DNA from 4 places in the Streptomyces sp. NBC_00076 genome. Region 2 is predicted to be linked to each of the others. Evidence: riboswitches for the same ligand, from Rfam matches in the RefSeq annotation. Region 2 holds a riboswitch; each other region holds the start of a gene.

Region 1 (4,901 bases), 640 kb from region 2:
GCGTCCCGCGCTGGACCACGCGGCGCGGGCGACGGCCCCGCCGGTGGCGGTGGCCGCGCCACCCTGGCCGGTGTACGGGGTGTACGGGTATCCGGCAGCGCCGGCGTACCCGGGCCACCTTGGGCAGGCGGTGGTGCCGTATCCGGCATACAACCCGTACCGGTCGTAGTCGCCGACCGAGCTGCCGCTGTCTCCACCCGCACCCAAGGGAGTTGACCCGAGCGGCGCCTGAGAACCCCGCACCGCGCGCAACGACGCGCGTCCCCAGTCGCACACTCGGGCCAGGCGCCCGTAGGACAGCCCCTCAGCCCTCAGCCCCTCAGGCAGAGGCCTCCGTCAACCGCGTGACCTCAGCGTCGGTCAGGACGAGGTCGCCCGCGCCCACCAGCGCCGGGAGTTGTTCCACCGTGCGCGCGGACGCGATCGGGGCCGCCACCGTCGGCTGGGCCGCGAGCCAGGCCAGGGCGACCGTGGCGATCTGGGTGTCGTGGGACTGGGCGATCTCGTCGAGGGCGGTGAGGACCTGCCGACCACGCTCGGTCTCCAGGTGCTTGGCCGCGCCCTCGGCCCGCGCGCTGTCGACCGTCGTACCGGGCCGGTACTTGCCGGTGAGGAAGCCGGAGGCGAGCGAGAAGTACGGGACGGCGGCGAGGCCGAAGCGTGCGGCGACGTCCTGGAGCTCACCCTCGTAGGTGTCGCGGGAGACCAGGTTGTAGTGGGGCTGCACAGCCACGTACCGCGCCAGGCCCACGCGCTCGGAGTGGGAGAGCGACGCTTCCAGCCGCTCGGGCGAGATGTTGGAGGCGGCGATGTACCGCACCTTGCCCGCCCTCACCAACTCGTCGAGCGCGCCGATGATCTCCTCGACCGGCACGTCCGGCTTGTCGAAGTGCGTGTAGTACAGGTCGATGTAGTCGGTGCCGAGGCGACGCAGCGAGGCGTCGGCGGCGGCCTTGATGTTGTCGGCGGACAGGCCCTGGTACTCGGGGTGCTGGCTGACCTTGGTGGCGATGACGACGTCGGAGCGATTCCCGCGGGCCTTGACCCACTTGCCGATGATGGTCTCGGACTCACCGCCGGAGTTGCCCTCGATCCACGCCGAGTACGAGTCGGCGGTGTCGACGAAGTTGCCCCCGGCGGCCGTGTACGCGTCCAGGACGGCGAAGGAGGCGGCCTCGTCGGCCGTCCAGCCGAAGACGTTGCCGCCCAGGGAGAGAGGGAAGACCTCCAGGTCCGAGGTACCGAGCTTGCGAAGAGAAGTCATGCTTCTCTTCAACACCCGTGGCGGAGCGCCTCATTCCGCCAGGACTGAGGCGCTCACGAAATCCACGCAACCGTCAGGGGTTGAGCCCCTTGCTGCGCAGCCAGGCCATCGGGTCGATGCCCGTGTCCGCGCCGCCCGAGTGGACCTCCAGATGGAGGTGGGCCCCGGTGACGTTGCCGGTGGCGCCCACGCGGCCGATGACGTCACCCGTGCTGACCTTCTGGCCGACGCTGACGCTGATGGACGACTGGTGGCAGAACCACAGCTCGGTGCCGTCGTCCAGGGTGAGGATCGTGCGGTAGCCGTACGAACCGGCCCAGCCCGCCTCCGTGATGGTCCCGCTGTGGACGGCCTTGATGAGCGTGCCCGTGGGCGCGGCGAAGTCGAGGCCGGTGTGGTAACCGGACGACCACAGGGAACCGGCCTGACCGAAGGTGGAGGTGATGGTGTACGAGGAGGTCGGCAGCGTGTACTGCTTGGCCAGCTCGGCGAGACGCTCGGCCTCGGCCTTCTTCTCGGCCTCCTCCTCCGCCTTCTGCTTCGCGGCGGCGGCCTTGGCCTCGGCTTCCTTCTCCGCCTTGGCGACCGCTTCCGCGACCTGCTTCTCGGCGGTGGCCGCGGCCTCGGCGGCGGCCTTGCTCTCGACCTGGTCCGCCTGCTTCTCGGCCTGGGCCATGATCCGGGCGCGCAGCACCTCCCCGGCGTCCGAGGTGCCCTCCGCGGTCTCCTCGGAGGTCACACCGACGCCGCTGAGCGCGGTCGCCGAGCCCTCGGGGGTGTCGTCCTCCGAAAGGAGGGAACCCACAGAGGGAAGATCGGGAATGGAGATGGACACCGGAGGCTTGCCGGTGTTGGCGCTGGCTATACCGCCCGCGCCGACGGCGGCGATGACGCCGACGCCCAGGACGGTCGAGCTGCGGGCGAGTCCGCCGCGCTGCTTGGCGACACGGTGCCGACCGCGTACCGGACGCAGGGACTCCTCGGTGGGGTTCCACTCCGTCCAGGGGCCCTCGTCGGTGCGGTACTCGCCGTAGCCGAAGGTTTCGGTGTCGCGCTGGCTCGGCACGAACGGGGCTTCTGGGGCAGGCCGGTTGGACGCCACGTGGGCGTACTCCTTTCCTTCCTTCTCGCCTACCGGGTTAGCTGACGGGTTCGGAGCAGGAAGGTCTCCTACGCGCGTATACCAGCCGTGAGTTCACGGTGATATCCGCGCGATTCACCCCAAGTTGGTGGTTCCCCGGTTTCCTTGCGGAATTCGGCGCATGCGCACGGAGCCGACTCTTGTGACGGCTGGGACGACCGCGCTGCGTTATCGAACGTTAATAGACCCGGGGGCCTGATTCCAAGCTGTTCCGCTTGATCATTAACGAATTTCCGCCCGACCAAGGCCTCATGACCGGCGAAAACGGGCGAGTTGACCTTGCCTCAGGAGACACACAGGTATTGACGGTGTGTCAGTTGTTATGCGGAGGTACCCACACGATCACCCCTCGTGACCGCCCACAATACGCGCCCCAACGCACCGAGGGCCGGAACCCTTTCGGATTCCGGCCCTCGGTTTTCAGTAGCGGGGACAGGATTTGAACCTGCGACCTCTGGGTTATGAGCCCAGCGAGCTACCGAGCTGCTCCACCCCGCGCCGTTGTGACTTCAGAGTACGCCATCCGCACCCCAGAAGTCACATCGGTTCCCCGGCGGCCGTGCACCCGCGTACGGAGGGAAGGGGACGGGACGGGGGTGTCCGCCCGCAGCGGTTGTCGCGTCAACACCGCCCCCTCACCAAGAAACCGATTCCGCGACGTTCCGAGGACGGACACCCCCGCCCCGGCCCCAACCCACCACCACACCCCAGGCGCTACACGCACCCCCACAACCCGCACAGGCGCCGCAGGCATCACGCACCACCCAACCCACACAAGCCGCCGCAGGCATCTCCCGCCCCAACCCGCAGACACGCACCCACCGAACCCCCGCTACAGGACAGCCACCCCCACCGAGCCCCACAGGCCGCCGCAGGCATCCCCCGCCCAACCGCCGGAGGCACCCGCACCCGTCACCGCAGCAAATGAAGATTCGCCCCCTTGGCCAGCCCCTCATACTCACCCAGCACCACCACATCCACCCCCGCCCCCGACAGCACCCCAGTCCCGTCGGCCCCCTGCACGAACGTGTCCGGCTCCCGCCACGCCGTGACCACCCGCCGTACCCCCGCCGACAGGATCAGCTGAGCACAGGGCGCCGGCCGGGACGCCCGGCGGGCGCACGGTTCCAGGCTGCTGTAGACCGTCGCGGACGCGAGCCGCGCATCCCCCGCGTCGATCTTCGCCAGCGCCGCCTCCTCCGCGTGGACGACAGGGTCGTCCCCCTCCCTCGAGTACCCGCGGGCAAGCTCCGTGCCGTCGGCCGCCACCACCACCGCACCCACGCTGAACGCCGTCCGAGAGGGCGGACACTGGGCGGCCAGCGAACAGGCGAGCCCCAGCCAGTGCCGATCCGCGGCGGAGGGGAGATGACCGACGCCGGGCGCCGTGGGCTCGTACCGCATGAGGACGACGTCCCCGATGGGACGGGTCTCCATCAGCCTCAGGCGCCCGCCCTGATACGGCCCGGCCCCGAAGAGACGAGGCGCCCCGGGATCACCGACGAACAACGGGGCCAGCACCAGCTGAAGTTCATCCGCGAGCCCCTGCCGCAGCAACTGGGTGTGGATCCGTCCGCCGCCCTCGACCATGAGCCGCCGGACGCCCCGCACCTCACCCAGATGCTCCAGCAGCAACCGCCAGTCGAGTTCGACGCCCCCCAACGCGACGACGTCCGTTGCCGGCCCCAGCCCCAGCGCACGGACCCGCTCCGCCCCCTTCTCCGTCGTGTAGACGACCTTCTCGCCGCCCGTGTGCCAGAACTTCGCGGCCGCGTCGAGGTCGCCGGAGCCGCTGACGGTGACCTTCAGCGGGTACTCCGGCTGCCCGGCGGCAACGCGCACGGCCCGCCGCGACGCCGAGTTGACCAGCAGCCGCGGGTTGTCGGCGCGAATGGTCCCCGCGCCGACGAGGATCGCGTCCACGGAGGCCCGCACCTCGTCGACCCGGTCGAAGTCGGCCGGGCTGGAGAGCAGCAGGCGTTCGGGGCCGGTGTCGTCCAGGTAGCCGTCGAGGGAGACGGCGGCGGAGAGGAGGACGTACGGGTGGGGCATCGGAGCGGTCCCTCTCGAAGGCGGCGACACGGGTAGGGCTTGGTTCAAGTTTGAAACAAACTTACACTGGGAGCATGACGACTCGCTGGCTCACCCCGAAGGAGCAGCGCGCCTGGCGCGCGTACATCGCCGCGACGCACCTCCTGGAGGACGCGCTCGACCGGCAGCTCCAGCAGGACGCCGGCATGCCCCACCTCTACTACTCCATCCTCGCCAACCTCTCCGACGCCCCGGAACACCGGCTGCGCATGACCGATCTCGCCGAGCAGCTGAAGATCACCCGGAGCCGGCTGACCTACGCGGTGACCCGCCTGGAGAAGGACGGCCTGCTCAGGCGGGAGAACTGCCGATGGGACAAGCGGGGCAGCATCGCCGCGCTCACCGAGGAGGGGATGACGGTCCTGGAACAGACCGCGCCGGGGCACGTCGAGACCGTACGGGCAT
Region 2 (4,901 bases):
ACTCCTGGATGTCCACGTTCGAGTCGGCGTGCGAGCCGCCGTTCAGGATGTTCATCATCGGCACCGGCAGCAGGTGCGCGTTCGGGCCGCCCAGGTAGCGGAAAAGCGGGAGGTCGCTGGCCTCGGAGGCGGCGTGGGCGACGGCCAGGGAGACGCCGAGGATGGCGTTGGCGCCGAGGGAGCCCTTGTTGTCGGTGGCGTCCAGGTCGAACATGGCCTGGTCGATCAGGCGCTGCTCGGTGGCGTCGTAGCCGACCAGCTCCGGGCCGATCTGCTCGATGACGGCGAGGACGGCCTTCTCGACACCCTTGCCGTGGTAGCGGTTGGGGTCACCGTCGCGGAGCTCGATGGCCTCGAAGGCACCCGTGGAGGCACCGGACGGAACGGCGGCACGACCCGTGCTGCCGTCGTCGAGGCCGACCTCGACCTCGACCGTGGGGTTGCCTCGGGAGTCCAGGATTTCCCGGGCTACGACGACGTCGATGGACGGCACGAGCATCTCCTTCTGGGATGTGACGCGGGTACGCGGGGCCGCGAGGCCCCATGGTGCACGGAGTCGCGGTCGGCTCCGCGGGATGAGCCTAACCGCCCAGGGGCGATCGGCCAGCCTGTCGCCCACCCCTTGGGCAGAACCGAGAGGAAATTGTTTCCGAACGGAACAAAGCGTGGCGAGGAAGAGCGCGCGAAGTCGCGAGAAAGTCCGTACGAAAAAGCCCCGCTCCGGTGCGTACGGGGGAGACGCACCGGAGCGGGGAGCCCGTGGGGGCGGGGGCCCTCACGAGGTCCTCAGTGTGAGGACCACGGTTGTGAGGGCGCTGTGGTTCGGGTGGGCGCCGCCTACTACTTCAGGTGCAGCTGCTGACCCGGGTAGATGAGGTTGGCGTCCTGGACGATGTCCTTGTTCAGCTCGAACAGCTTGGCCCAGCCGCCCTTGACCTTGTGCTTCTCGGCGATCGAGCTGAGGGTGTCACCCTTGACGACCTTGTACTCGCCGTCACCCTTCTTGACCTTCTTGCCGGTCGGGGTGGTGACGGTCTTCTTGGCCGCGGGGCGCTCCTGGGAACGGGAGGCCGGCTGCTCGGAGGAACGGGTGCTGGTCTCCGAGGAGCTGGAGCTGTTCGAGCTGCTGGAGCTGTTCGACGAGGTGTCGGTGCTGCCGTCGTAGCCGGAGCTCGACAGGCCCTTGCCGCAGACCGGCCAGGCGCCCTTGCCCTGGGAGGAGAGAACCTTCTCGGCGACGGCGATCTGCTGTGCCTTGGAGGCCTGGTTGGCCTGCGAGGCGTACTGCGTGCCGCCGTACGCGGCCCAGGTCGAGGCGGAGAACTGCAGGCCACCGTAGTAGCCGTTGCCGGTGTTGATGGACCAGTTGCCGCCGGACTCGCACTGGGCGACGGTGTCCCACTCGGAGGCGGTGGCGGCGGAGGCGTTGCCGGCCGCCATCAGCGGAGCGGCGATGGCGACACCGGTGACTCCGGCGATCGCGGCGGCGCGAGTGGTCTTGTTCGGACGACGGTGCTTGCCCTTGCCGGAAAACAGCATGGTTGATCCCCTCACCGACGCCTGCGAGGTGAGCTGTCGGGTTCGGGCCGGTTGAGTTGCCCGGCCGCGTCCCTTCCGGGACGCGGCTTCACCCCAAGCCGGGTCCAGCTCAACTGCTGAGCCCGGCGCTTACCTTGGGTCCCCCGCTCCTGCCTACGGCGCTTGACGCGACGACTGTTCCCGGACGGCCGCTGGCAGGATTCGGCGTTGCGGCAGCCGGGGCTCGTGTTGGCGAGCGGTCCCGACGGTAGACACGCGATCCGCGGAATTTCAAAGACGATCAGGTCTTCTGAGACTCATCCCACACTTTCACCAAACCAGACATTCGATGGCGAAGTATGACGCGAACTCCCGTCGGTTTAGCCCTATTCGGCACCAAGTCCAAGGGTCTGACCGGGGACGATACGACTCGGGTCGGAGCCGATCTCCTGCTTGTTCTCCTCGTAGAGGGCACGCCATCCGCCGGGAAGGTCAAGGGAGTCGGCGATGGACTCGAGGGTGTCCCCGATCCCGACGGTGTACGAGCCGCCGCCGACGGCGTGGCGGCCTGTGGAGGTGCCAGTGTCGGCGTCGACGGCCGCGTCCTCGTCGGCACTGCCGCCGCGGTGCTTGCCGCCCCCGAGCGCCCCGGTGTCGACCAGGCTCGAAGAGCCGCCCACCCGCCAGGAGTTGTCTGATTCGTCCTGCTTTGTCGCACCTGTGGACGTTTCGCCGGATCCCCTTGAGGCGCTGGATCCGGAGTCGGCGGACGCGTCGGACTCGGCCGAGTCGCCCGCCCCGCTCGAGCCGTCCGAAGACGCCCCGGAGGAGGAGCCTGAAGGCGAGCCGGAGGGAGTGTTCGAGGCGGAGGCCGAAGGCGTACCCGACCCCTCATCCGAGGATCCACTTCCGGACGAACCAGTCGATGAGCCCTCAGAGTCCAACAATCCGGACGAGTCCGATTCGCCCGACCCCGTCTCGCTCCCCACACCCGTGTCGACATCGGCCGCCTCGGAGCTCTTGGTGAGTCCGTTGAGCAGCCCGCAGGTGGACCAGTAGCCGACACCCTGGTCGGCGAGGATCTTCTCCGCGACGGCGATCTGCTGGTTGCGGCTGGCCTGGTCGGCGCGCGAGGCGTAGTCGAGGCCGCCGTACCGCTCCCAGTCCTTCTGGGCGATGTGGAGGCCGCCGTAGTACCCGTCGCCTTCGTTCGCGCTCCAGGAGCCCTCGGTCTCGCAGTTGGCGACCTGGTCCCACGTGGTCCCGGTGGCCGCACTGGCGCCGGTGGCACCGAGCAGCGGGATGGCGATGGCGGAGCCGGTCACGCCGGCCGCGACGAGGAGAGCCGGAGCTTGACGGGGGCGACGATGCCGGCCGTTCCCGGAGAGCATGCGGAGAACCTTTCGCGAGACAACGGTGACCGTGCGGCGGATGACACTCGCCGCAGCGTTGATCCGTGAACGTATAGGCAGACGATCACTTGTCACAAGTTAATGCCGCGTAGATCACGTGAAGATCACAAAATTGAGGGCGTGTCACCTTTACGCAGGTGAGGGACTCGACCACGCGGCGTGAACTCGACGGGCAACGTACGCAGTCCGCGCATGATGAGCCCGCCACGCCAGCGCAAATCAGCCGAATCCACGGCGAGTCGCAGGTCCGGGAGGCGGGTGAGGAGCGTACCGAGCGCACTCTGGCCCTCCAGCCGGGCGAGGGGCGCGCCGAGACAGTAGTGGATGCCGTGGCCGTATCCGAGGTGTTGGTTGTCACTTCGTGAGAGGTCGAGCACATCCGGATCCGCGAACCGCTCCGGATCCCGGTCCGCGGCGGCGAGTACGACGAGCACGGGGTCGCCGGCCGCGATGTCCTGCCCGCCGATGCTGACCGGCCGGGTGGCGAACCGCCAGGTGGCGAGCTCGACGGGGCCGTCGTAGCGCAGGAGTTCCTCGACGCCGGTCTCCAGGAGGCCGCGTTCCCCGGCTGCGAGGGACTGTTGGAGGCGGGAGCGCTGCTCGGGGTGGGTGAGCAGGGCGTAGGTGCCGTTGCCGATGAGGTTGACGGTGGTCTCGAAACCGGCGAACAGCAGGATGAAGGCCATCGCGGCGGCCTCGTTCTCGGTGAGGTGCTCGCCGTGGTCGGAGGCTCGGATGAGACCCGAGATGAGGTCCTCGCCGGGGGTGCTCTCGGCGGGGAGTGCCTCTCGCTTGCGGTGGATGAGCTCGGCGAGATAGCCGCGCATCTTCTTCACCGACCGGGCTACACCGCCGCGCGGCCCGCCCCCGTGACGGATCATCATGCCCGCCCAGTCCCGGAAGTCGTCCTGGTCCTCACGGGGGACGCCGAGCAGGTCGCAGATCGCGTAGATGGGCAGGGGGAACGCGAAGTCGTGAATCAGATCGGCACTCCCCTTCTCCGCGAACCCGTCGATCAGATCGTCGGTCAGTTCCTGCACCCGAGGGGCGAACTCGGCGACCCGTCTCGGAGTGAACGCCTTCGACACGAGGCGCCGGAGTCTCGTGTGGTCCGGCGGGTCGATGTTGAGCAGATGGGTCATCAACTCGGCCTTGCGCTCACCGGGGATACCGGTCTTGCCCTTGGCGTGCGCGGGCTCGTCGTGGTGCGCCGGGTTCTTCGAGAGGCGCTGGTCGGCGAGGGCCTGCTTGGCGTCGGCGTAGCGGGTGACCAGCCATGCCTCCACGCCACTCGGGAGTTTCGTCCGGTGGACGGGGGCGTGCTCCCGGAGCCAGGCGTACGCCGGGTAGGGGTCGGTGGCGAACTCCCAGGTGAAGAGTTCCGGGGCGGGGCTCGTGGAGGCGGGCTGGTCGGTCACTCCGTGACGGTATCCGGATCGTGGGGCAGGCCCTGCGTGCCGAGTCCCTCAGCAGCCCGTACCGCGTCCCGGTAGGCCCGGGCGGCCGCGCGCAGTGCTGCCTCCGGGTCCACTCCGGCCGCTTCCGCCCGGACCGCCTGGGTCAGCAGCTCGTAGCCGACGCCCTCGCCGGTCGGGAGCGGTACGTCGAGCTCTGCCGTGCGGACCCGTGACGCCAGCTTCGCCGCCAGGGCGAGGCCCGGCTGGCCCAGGGGTATGCCGTCCGTCACCGACTCGCGGCGCTTCTCGATCGCCTTGGTGCGCAGCCAGTGCTCCTTGACCTCCTCGGGGGTCGTCGCGGTCTCGTCGCCGAAGACATGAGGGTGGCGGTGGATGAGCTTGGCGACGATGCCGCCGGCCACGTCGTCGATGGAGAAGGGGTCGGTGCCGTCCTCGGCGCGGCCCTCCTCGGCGATGCGGGCGTGGAAGACGACCTGGAGGAGGACGTCACCGAGCTCCTCCCGCAGTTCGTCGCGGTCGCCCTCCTCGATCGCCTCGACGAGCTCGTACGCCT
Region 3 (4,901 bases), 4.7 Mb from region 2:
ACAACCCGTGGGTTGTGGCGGACCGGGGCACCGCGTTCCTCAAGCCACCCAGCTGATCCGCGTCTTGATGTCGTCCGGCGACAGCGCGCCCTTGGCGGTCACATGGTCCCCCGACGACTCCCCGCGCAGCCGGCGTCCGATCCACGGCACCAGGTACTCCCGCGCCCAGTGCACGTCGTCCCGCCGGATCTCCAGGGTGCCGCGCGCCGGCAGCGGCGGCCAGGGCTGGTCCGGGTCGGCCGGGATGTCCAAGCCGAGGACCTGTCCCGCGCGCAGCGCCACACGCGTGTGGCCCTCGGGCGAGAGGTGGAGCCGGTCGCCGTCCCAGGCCCGGCGGTCCTGAACGGTCTTCAGGGACCACAGGTCGAGCACCGGACAGCCGTACCGGTCGGCGATCGCCCGCACATGCCCGTTGTAGGTGGCGATCTTGCCGCGCATGTGCTTGAGCACGGGCACGTTGCGGGTGTCGAACCCCGTCGTCACCATAACCGTGCCCGCGACGGTTTTCAGTTGCACCACCGCGCGCTCGAAACGCTCGGCGACCTCGTCGGGGTCGGTGCCGGGTCGCAGGATGTCGTTGCCGCCCGCGCAGAAGGAGACCAGCTCCGGGGCCAGTTGCATGGCCTGCGGCAGCTGGTCCGCCACGATCTGGTCGAGCAGTTTCCCGCGCACGGCGAGGTTCGCGTACTGGAAGTCGCCCTCGGGCCGCCGGTCGGCGAGCAGTACCGCGAACCGGTCCGCCCAGCCGACCAACGCCCCGTCGGGGCCGGGGTCGCCGACGCCCTCGGTGAAGCTGTCCCCCACCGCCACGTACGACCCGATCACTGATCTGCTGTCACTCTTCGAATCGTCTGCCACATCGGCCCATGATTCACCTTGGGATGTGAGCTACGCGACCGTAGGAAAGGGTTGACGTGCGGTGAGATAAGCCACCGTTCAAGGATTGGTCAAGCCAGGAATAGCCTTCTCGTCATCGCTGTTGAGGCGGCAACCGCCACACCCGGAATCCGGAGATCCGGAAGTGGCTCCAGGTCGTGCGGAAACCGAAATGCCCGCTCGTGTACGGCTCGGGGTCGGTGAGGTCGAACACGAGCCGCCCGTTGTTCCACCACCGCACGGTCGAGCCGTCGGAGACGATCCGGACCCGGTTCGGCCGGTTCGCCACCAGCAGCGGTTCCGTGTAGTCGTAGACCAGCGGACGCACGCCCGCCTCGCCGACATAGCGCCGCAGTCTGGTCGTGGTGTTCGTGTTGGCGCCGTATCCGGCGTAGTACGTCTTGAGGTAGTCGTACTCGGCGAGCGCACCGCCCCGAGGGGTGGCGAACAGGTCGTCCGGGGAACGGACGTCGATGGCGTTCCAGAAGTTGTTGAGGTCCGACACCCGGTCGTTGACCCCGCCCTCCGCCACCGGTGTGGCGGTGTACTCCAGGACGTACGGCCCTTCGAGCCGCTGTTTGAACCAGACGGTCGCACCGGCGGGCACGTCGACCTCCAGGATCCCGCGGGAGGCGGTGACGGTGCCGCCCTTCTCGAGTTCCACGGCCCATCGGCCGAGGCCGTGACGGAAGTCGTCGTGGGCGATCAGGCGGCGGCGGGGCGAGGCGTTCGCGTGTGCCGCCGGGGCGAGGGCGGCCATTGCGGCTCCGGCGGCCAGGGTCGCGAAGGCTCTACGCGTGGTCGTCACGGGAGACGGCTCCTTCCGGGAAGCGGACGGGTGCGGTGACGGGATCGGTCATGGGCTCCGTCACGTGCTCGGTCACGGGCTTGGTGGTCGACGGATTCGGCGGGGAGAAAGCGCTTGCACAGAAGCGGAGTTCACTGTGCCCTCCACGCCTGCACTCTGTCGACGTACCGAGCTCTTTCGCCACAGGGCCGCAATGCGACGATCACGGATCGGCCGGGAAGGATCCAAAACATATTGGGACGCACCCAGACATACCGAAGGCCGGACCCGGGGATCGTGGGTCCGGCCTTCGGCAGCGTGTCGGGCAGGTGGTCGCGAGGGCGGCGTCAGCCGACCGAGACACCCTTCGAGCGGAGGTAGGCGATCGGGTCCACGTCCGAGCCGTAGTCCGGCGTGGTGCGGATCTCGAAGTGCAGGTGCGGGCCGGTCACGTTGCCGGTCGCGCCGGAGAGACCGATCTGCTGGCCCTCGGTCACGGTCTGGCCGCTGGAGACGGAGAGCGCGGACAGGTGCGCGTACTGCGCGTAATAGCCGTCGGCCAGCCTGATGACGACCTGGTTGCCGTACGCGCCGCCCCAGCCCGCGGAGACGACCGTGCCCGCGCCCACGGCCTTGAGCGGGGTACCGGTCGGAACGATGAAGTCGACACCGGTGTGGTAGCCGCTGGCCCACATGCTGCCCGCCACGTGGTAACCCGTGCCGATGACGGCGCCACTGACCGGGAGGGTGAAGCCGTTCGCGGTACTGGTGGTCACGACGCTCTGAGCGGCCACCGTCGACTGCTGCGACTTCTGCGACGAGGACGCCGACGAAGACGACGACTGCGCCTTCGGCTTCGGCTTCGGCTTCGACGAGGAGGCCGACGACTCGGTCTTCCCGGCACCCGTCGTGGCCTTCTTGCCGATCGTGAGCTTCAGACCGGGATGGATCAGCGACGGATTGCCGCCGACGGCCTCACGGTTGTCGGCGTAGAGCTTCTGCCAGCCTCCGCTGACGTTCTGCTCATCGGCGATCTTCGCGAGACAGTCACCCGCCCGCACCACATAGGTCTTCACGCCCGAAGTCCGCGCGGCCACCGACTTTTTGGCGGCAGTCGGAACTGACGACTGAACGGCATTCTCGGAAACGGACTGGGGACTCGCCGCATAGGCGCCGGTGGCCCCCAGAAGTGGAAGTGCGAGTGCGGCGCCGCCGGCTCCGGCGACGGCGATGGAACGGGCGAAGCGCTGGTTCTTCGGTTGGCGATGCTTACCCTTCGCGGGCATGGCGAATTCCTCTCCGGCGCCTGCGAGGTGAGCTGTCGGGTGCGGACTGGAGATGCCCGGCCATACCGAAGTACGACTTAACCCCAAGCCTGTTCCGGAGAACCGAAACAGGCGGTTGTACCTGTGGGTCCCCCGCTCCTGCCGTGTACGGGTGAGTGTGGGCTGGCCCCGGGCGGCGGCAGGATTGGGCGTCCGTCCGGATCGGTGGCGAACGTAAGCGACTAAGACGCACAGGGACAAGCGGAAGGTTGCATGCAAATGCGTTTCCGTTGATCCCTCATGGGAATTACCGGTCACCCTCAGTAAATCGAAAGATCGCCCACACTCTAATTCCCTTGAAATGCATAAGAATTACGTGAACATGACGGGCGACGCACGGTCACGAATATGACGCTCCTCACGCACCGCCCCCCAGGTCGCCTTATTTCAGGCCGAGTTGCAATGAAGCCGCCAATTCGGGCAGAACTCTCAGATGCGGCGCAGCCGGAGAACCGTCGCATCGAGGTCACCCCGGAGGCCGGTCCGCAGTCCGTGATGCAGCAGCACGGCCCCGCGGTGCACTTCGCCCGTTTCACGGCATTCGTACGAGGCCGCCGGATCGAGTCCGCGCAGCCGCAGCGCCGGTACCGGCTCGCCGTGGCGCTGCGCCTGGAGCCAGGCCAGGACGACCGTTTCGTCACCCAGCACGTACTGCACCGCGCTCGATCCGCCCTCCGGCGGGCGCAGTCGATAGAGGTCGCCACGCTGCACGAGCGGACGGATCTCCTTGTAGAGAGTCACCCAGTCGCGGGCCTCGGCGAGTTCCTCCTCGGTCCACTCGGCGAGGTCCCCGCCGACTCCGAGCACCCCGGCCATGGCGCTGACGAACCGGAACCGCAAGGTGCTGACCCGGCCGTTGAGCTGGGTGTTGGGGCTGTCCGTGACCCAGGCGGCCATCGCGCGCGCGGGATGGATCTGGCTGAATCCGTGCTGGATGGCGAGCCGGTCGAGCGGGTCGGTGTTGTCGGAGGTCCACACCTGGTCGGTTCGGCTCATGACACCGAGGTCGATCCGGCCGCCGCCGCCCGAGCAGGACTCGAAGGCGACGCCCGGGTGGGCCTCGCGCAGCCGGTCCAACAGGCGGTACAGCGCGTTCACGTGATCGACCCACAGGCGCTGCGGGTAGGCGTCGTCGGGCCAGCCCGCGTCGGTGAAGCAGCGGTTGAAGTCCCACTTCACATAGTCGATCGGGGCGCTGGAGAGCAGCCCGTGCAGCCGCTCCCAGAGATACTCCTGGACGTCCTCGCGCGCGAGGTTCAGCACAAGCTGGTTGCGCAGTTCCGTCCGCTTTCGCCCTGGTTGGTACTGAACCCAGTCCGGGTGGGCGCGGTAGAGGTCGCTGTCCGGATTGACCATTTCCGGCTCGACCCAGATGCCGAACTGCATGCCGAGGGCGTGCACGGAGTCGGCGAGGGGCCTCAGCCCGCCCGGGAAGCGGTCGGGATTGGGCGTCCAGTCGCCGAGCCCCGCACGGTCGCTCGTCCGCTTCCCGAACCAGCCGTCGTCGATGACGAACAGCTCGACGCCGATCGCCGCGGCCCGGCGGGCCAGCTCCCCCTGCTGCTCCTCGGAGATGTCGAACTCGGTGGCCTCCCAGGAGTTGAACAGCACCGGCCGGTCCCGGTCCGCGTCCGGGATGACGTACGCCCGCTGGTAGGCGTGCCAGGCGCGGCTCGCCCCGCCGTAGCCGGCGTCGCTCCACAGGCCGGCGAAGACGGGGGCGGTGAAGGACTCCCCGGCCTCCAGACGGAGCAGGCCGGAGTCGTCGTACCCCGCGCCGCCGGTGATCTGCACGCGCGTGTCGGGCAGTTCGGCCACGGCGATGCGCCAGGACCCGGACCAGCCGAGGGCGCAGCCGTAGACCTCGCCGCGCTCCTCGGTCGCGTCGGTGTCGAGCGCGACCCACGGCAGGT
Region 4 (4,901 bases), 3.3 Mb from region 2:
CGGCTGGTACGGCGTGACCGTACGGCCGTCGCGGCCGGCTTCGGCCTGCTGCGGCTGGCCGGGGCGCCCTCCCTGGGCTGGCTGGACGTGAAGACCTCCGGCGACGTCGAGGTACCGGTCATCGAGACCGCCATCGACGAGGAGCTCGCCCGGTTCGCCGAGGAGGGCCCCACAGCCGAGGAAATGGAACGCGCTCAGGCCCAGTTGGAGCGCGAGTGGCTGGACCGGCTCGGTACGGTCGCGGGCCGCGCCGACGAACTGTGCCGGTACGCCGTCCTGTTCGGGGACCCGCAGCTCGCCCTCACCGCCGTCGGGCGCGTTCTCGAGGTGAGCGCCGAGGAAGTCCAGGAGGTCGCCAAGGCCTGCCTGCGCCCCGACAACCGCGCGGTGCTCGTCTACGAGCCGACCACCACCGAAGCAGAAGACGCCGAAGCCACCGACGAGAACGACGAGGAGGCGGCCCAGTGACCGAGCTCGCCGCGATGGAGTTCCACCCCCAGCCCCAGGCGGGCGACGCCAGGCCCTGGGCGTTCCCGGCCCCCGAGCGCGGGACGCTCGACAACGGCCTCACCGTCCTGCGCTGCCACCGCCCCGGCCAGCAGGTCGTCGCCGTCGAGGTGCTCCTGGACGCGCCCCTGGAGGCCGAACCGGCCGGTCTGGACGGCGTCGCCACCATCATGGCGCGGGCGTTCTCCGAGGGCACCGACAAGCACTCGGCCGAGGAGTTCGCCGCCGAGCTGGAGCGCTGCGGCGCCACCCTCGACGCGCACGCCGACCATCCCGGCGTACGGCTCTCCCTCGAAGTCCCCGCCTCCCGCCTGGCCAAGGCCCTGGGCCTGCTCGCGGACGCCCTCAGGGCACCCGCGTTCGCGGACAGCGAGGTCGAGCGGCTGGTCCGCAACCGCCTCGACGAGATCCCGCACGAGCTGGCCAACCCCTCCCGGCGTGCCGCCAAGGAGCTCTCCAAGGAGCTGTTCCCGGCGACCTCGCGGATGTCGCGCCCGCGCCAGGGCACCGAGGAGACGGTCGAGTCCATCGACTCGGCGGCCGTACGCGGCTTCTACGAGAAGCACGTCCGTCCGGCCACCGCCACCGCCGTGGTCGTCGGCGACCTCACCGGCCTCGAGCTCGACGAGCTGCTCGGCGACACCCTCGGCGCCTGGACCGGCTCCTCGGCCCAGCCGCGTCCGGTGCCACCGGTGACGGCCGACGACACCGGACGGGTCGTCATCGTGGACCGTCCCGGCGCCGTCCAGACCCAGCTGCTGATCGGCCGCATCGGCTCTGACCGGCACGCGCGTGTGTGGCCCGCCCAGGTGCTCGGCACGTACTGCCTGGGCGGCACCCTCACCTCCCGTCTGGACCGCGTCCTGCGGGAGGAGAAGGGCTACACCTACGGGGTGCGGGCGTTCGGGCAGGTCCTGCGCTCGACGCCGGACGGCTCGGGTGCCGCGATGCTCGCCATCAGCGGCTCCTTCGACACGCCGAACACCGGTCCCGCCCTGGACGACCTGTGGACGGTGCTGCGCACGCTCGCGGCCGAGGGGCTGACCGATGCCGAGCGGGATGTCGCCGTCCAGAACCTCGTCGGGGTGGCGCCGCTGAAGTACGAGACCGCGGCGGCGGTCGCGGGCACGCTGGCCGACCAGGTCGAGCAGCACCTGCCCGACGACTTCCAGGCGACGCTGTACCAGCAGCTCGCCTCCACCGGCACCGTGGAGGCCACCGCGGCGGCCGTGAGCGCCTTCCCGGTGGACCGCCTGGTGACCGTCCTCGTCGGTGACGCCGCACAGATCAAGGAGCCCGTCGAGGCTCTCGGCATCGGCGAAGTCTCCGTCGTCTCCGCGGAGTAGGGACGCGGACCAGGCACACACAGTAGCGACGCGGAGGAGCCACAGCGGAACGGCCACACCTCCGTGGAGTAGTCACAGCAGTGCCCGGGGCCCCGGTGACGTGAGAGTCACCGGGGCCCCTCGATGTCCGAATTGAGGGAGAGGTTGCCTGTCTGCCCTGTGGCATGCGCTACAAAAGGCGTGATCCGTTTGGGGATTGAAAGTTGCCCCGCTTAGCGTCGTCCGGGCTGTCCGTCAGGCACTGCGCCGCACCCGCGGCACCGGACAGTCATCGCCGAGTCCCCACATGGCGCGAGCCAGGGGAGCCGGGGACCCACACGTGAAGTCCCTGGGGTGAATCGGACGCCCGCGCACACCGCGAGGGGGTCCGTAGGAGACCTTCCTGCTCCGAACCCGTCAGCTAACCCGGTAGGCGAGAAGGAAGGAAAGGACCAGCCACCACATGGCGTTCATGTGCGCCGCCGGGAAGCACCGTCGTCCCAGCCGGATGAAGCGCGGCACCGCCCGCGCGGCGGGTGTCGCGGCACTCACCACCACCGGCGTCATCGGTACCCTGGCCGCCCCGGCGCTCGCCGCCGAGCCCGCGGCCGAGCAGACCGGCCTCACCCCCGTCATCACCATCGGTGACTCGATCGCGGACCAGATCGACGCCCAGGCCGTCGCCCAGAAGCAGGCCGCCGAGGAGGCCGAGGCGCAGCAGAAGGCCGAGGAGGCCGCGCGCAAGAAGGCGGTCGCGGAGGCCAAGAAGGCCCGCGAGGAGCGTGAGCAGAAGGAGCGCGCCGCCCGCGAGGCCGAGCGCAAGCGCCTCAACGCCTACGTCGCCCCGATCTCCGGCTCGTACGTCTCGACCGGTTACCAGTCCAGCAGCTCCCTGTGGTCCTCAGGCAGCCACACCGGCATCGACTTCCACGCCTCGACCGGCACCACCGTCCACGCGGTCGGCTCCGGCACCGTGGTCGAGGCCGGCTGGGGCGGGTCGTACGGCAACCAGATCGTGATCAAGATGAACGACGGCACGTACACCCAGTACGGCCACCTGTCGTCCATCGGTGTCTCGGTGGGCCAGGCCGTCACCCCGGGCGCGCAGATCGGTCTCTCCGGCGCGACCGGCAACGTCACCGGACCCCACCTGCACTTCGAGGCCCGCACGGGCGCGCAGTACGGCTCGGACATCGATCCCGTCTCCTACCTCCGTTCGCACGGCGTGAACGTCTGACGACGGTCGGCAAGACAACCTGAGGCCCCGGCTCCCCGAGCCGGGGCTTTCGGCGTTTCTGGTGCCCGACTGTCCAAAAAATATCCATGGATTCCGACCCGCCATCGGAAATTCCGGCTCATTGCAATAGAGTCACCGAACACACGTCAATCGTCGACGTTTCACGGGGATTAATGCGGAGGTCGGTCATGCGTATTCCGGCGCACTCGGTATGCACGGCGATCCGGGACGACATCGTCGCGGGTGTCTACGAGCGCGGGGGCCGGCTCACCGAGGAACTGCTCGCCCGCCGCTACGGCGTCTCGCGCGTCCCCGTCCGCGAGGCCCTGCGCACGCTGGAGGCGGAGGGCTTCGTGGTGACCCGGCGGCACGCGGGCGCGTGCGTCGCGGAACCCACCGAGCAGGAGGGCGCCGACCTCCTGGAGATGCGGGTGCTCCTGGAGCCGCTCGGCGCCTCCCGGGCCGCTCAGCGGCGCACCGAGGCCCACCTCAAGGTGCTGCGCGGACTGGTCCGGCTGGGCCAGGAGCGGGCCAGGAGAGGTACCAGCGACGACCTGCGCTCCCTGGGGAGCTGGTTCCACGAGACCCTCGCTCAGGCCTCCGGCAGTCCGGCGATGACCTCCATGCTGACCCAGCTGCGTCACAAGATCGCCTGGATGTACGCGGTGGACGCGCCCGCCAACCCGGTCGAGTCCTGGGCGGAGCACGGCGCGATCGTGGACGCGGTGGCGCGCGGGGACAGCGAGCGCGCGCGAGCGGTCACGGCACTGCACACCGAGCGCGCCACGGCCGCGCACCGGTTGCGCTTTCCGTCCCAGGGAGATCGCCCGGAGCGTGTGAGGAACTCGCAACATCCCGTAAACATGACGAGCCTGCGGCATTAACACGGCAGCCGTATACAAAGAGGGGATAATTCGCGGGGGATTAATTCTGCTGCCCGTAAACGGGAAAATCGGCCCGAGGCGGGGAAATGCGAAGGGCTCGCCCGATAATTCGGACGAGCCCTTCGGGGTTGCGCTGCGGCGTCTGTTCTCAGACGGTCTCGGGGAGCTCCTCGAGACCTTCGGAGACAAGCTTCGCGAGGCGGTCGAGGGCGGCATCCGCCCCTTCGGCGTCGGAGGCGAGGACGATCTCCTCACCGCCCTGTGCGCCCAGGCCGAGGACGGCCAGCATGGAGGCCGCGTTGACGGGGTTGCCGTCGGCCTTGGAGATCGTCACCGGGACACCTGCGGCCGTGGCGGCCCGGACGAAGATGGAAGCGGGGCGGGCGTGGAGACCCTCGGCCCAGCCGACGTTGACGCGGCGCTCAGCCATGTGATGCTGCCCTTCGATGTTCAGGGTTGTCTAGACCAGTTTCCCACACGTGAAGCTTGCCCGGAGCGGGCCTTCGTCCCGCCCCTTCGTGGCGTCGGACCGCGGCCTCGGTCCGACTCCGTCCCCCGCGGACTGCCTCGCGCCGTTGTCGTACGCGAGCCGTACTCTGGGGCCCATGCAGACCTCGTCGGACCGGCACGAGTACCCCGCCCACTGGGAGGCCGACGTGGTGTTGCGCGACGGTGGTACCGCGCGCATCCGGCCCATCACCGTCGATGACGCCGATCGCCTCGTCAGCTTCTATGAGCAGGTATCGGACGAGTCGAAGTACTACCGCTTCTTCGCGCCCTACCCTCGCCTGTCCGCCAAGGACGTCCACCGCTTCACGCACCACGACTTTGTGGACCGGGTGGGACTCGCGGCCACCATCGGCGGCGAGTTCATCGCCACCGTACGCTACGACCGCATCGGCACCGACGGCATGCCCGCTTCCTCCCCCGCCGACGAGGCCGAGGTCG

The links. Region 2 has a riboswitch for cyclic di-AMP ahead of OHA64_RS19890 (transglycosylase family protein). Riboswitches for the same ligand answer to the same signal wherever they lie in the genome.
Region 1: another riboswitch for cyclic di-AMP. It lies ahead of OHA64_RS22810 (M23 family metallopeptidase); the one in region 2 lies ahead of OHA64_RS19890 (transglycosylase family protein).
Region 3: another riboswitch for cyclic di-AMP. It lies ahead of OHA64_RS41060 (peptidoglycan DD-metalloendopeptidase family protein); the one in region 2 lies ahead of OHA64_RS19890 (transglycosylase family protein).
Region 4: another riboswitch for cyclic di-AMP. It lies ahead of OHA64_RS34985 (M23 family metallopeptidase); the one in region 2 lies ahead of OHA64_RS19890 (transglycosylase family protein).

Annotation. Positions count from the first base shown of each region.
Region 1 is NZ_CP108242.1:5,044,103-5,049,003, forward strand. It holds gene OHA64_RS22800 (PrsW family intramembrane metalloprotease) at 1-169, shown strand, start outside; gene OHA64_RS22805 (aldo/keto reductase) at 320-1,264, opposite strand; gene OHA64_RS22810 (M23 family metallopeptidase) at 1,338-2,366, opposite strand; cyclic di-AMP (ydaO/yuaA leader) riboswitch at 2,378-2,535, opposite strand; tRNA gene OHA64_RS22815 (tRNA-Met) at 2,830-2,903, opposite strand; gene OHA64_RS22820 (dihydrofolate reductase family protein) at 3,318-4,457, opposite strand; gene OHA64_RS22825 (MarR family winged helix-turn-helix transcriptional regulator) at 4,532-4,901, shown strand, end outside.
Region 2 is NZ_CP108242.1:4,408,912-4,413,812, forward strand. It holds gene eno (phosphopyruvate hydratase) at 1-493, opposite strand, end outside; gene OHA64_RS19890 (transglycosylase family protein) at 841-1,539, opposite strand; cyclic di-AMP (ydaO/yuaA leader) riboswitch at 1,543-1,710, opposite strand; gene OHA64_RS19895 (transglycosylase family protein) at 1,905-2,909, opposite strand; gene OHA64_RS19900 (cytochrome P450) at 3,035-4,348, opposite strand; gene OHA64_RS19905 (nucleoside triphosphate pyrophosphohydrolase) at 4,345-4,901, opposite strand, start outside.
Region 3 is NZ_CP108242.1:9,138,885-9,143,785, reverse strand. It holds gene OHA64_RS41070 (SGNH/GDSL hydrolase family protein) at 40-825, opposite strand; gene OHA64_RS41065 (DUF6250 domain-containing protein) at 971-1,684, opposite strand; gene OHA64_RS41060 (peptidoglycan DD-metalloendopeptidase family protein) at 2,011-2,949, opposite strand; cyclic di-AMP (ydaO/yuaA leader) riboswitch at 2,954-3,113, opposite strand; gene OHA64_RS41055 (alpha-galactosidase) at 3,418-4,901, opposite strand, start outside.
Region 4 is NZ_CP108242.1:7,691,749-7,696,649, forward strand. It holds gene OHA64_RS34975 (M16 family metallopeptidase) at 1-468, shown strand, start outside; gene OHA64_RS34980 (M16 family metallopeptidase) at 465-1,853, shown strand; cyclic di-AMP (ydaO/yuaA leader) riboswitch at 2,116-2,282, shown strand; gene OHA64_RS34985 (M23 family metallopeptidase) at 2,296-3,069, shown strand; gene OHA64_RS34990 (GntR family transcriptional regulator) at 3,258-3,953, shown strand; gene OHA64_RS34995 (HPr family phosphocarrier protein) at 4,102-4,383, opposite strand; gene OHA64_RS35000 (GNAT family N-acetyltransferase) at 4,559-4,901, shown strand, end outside.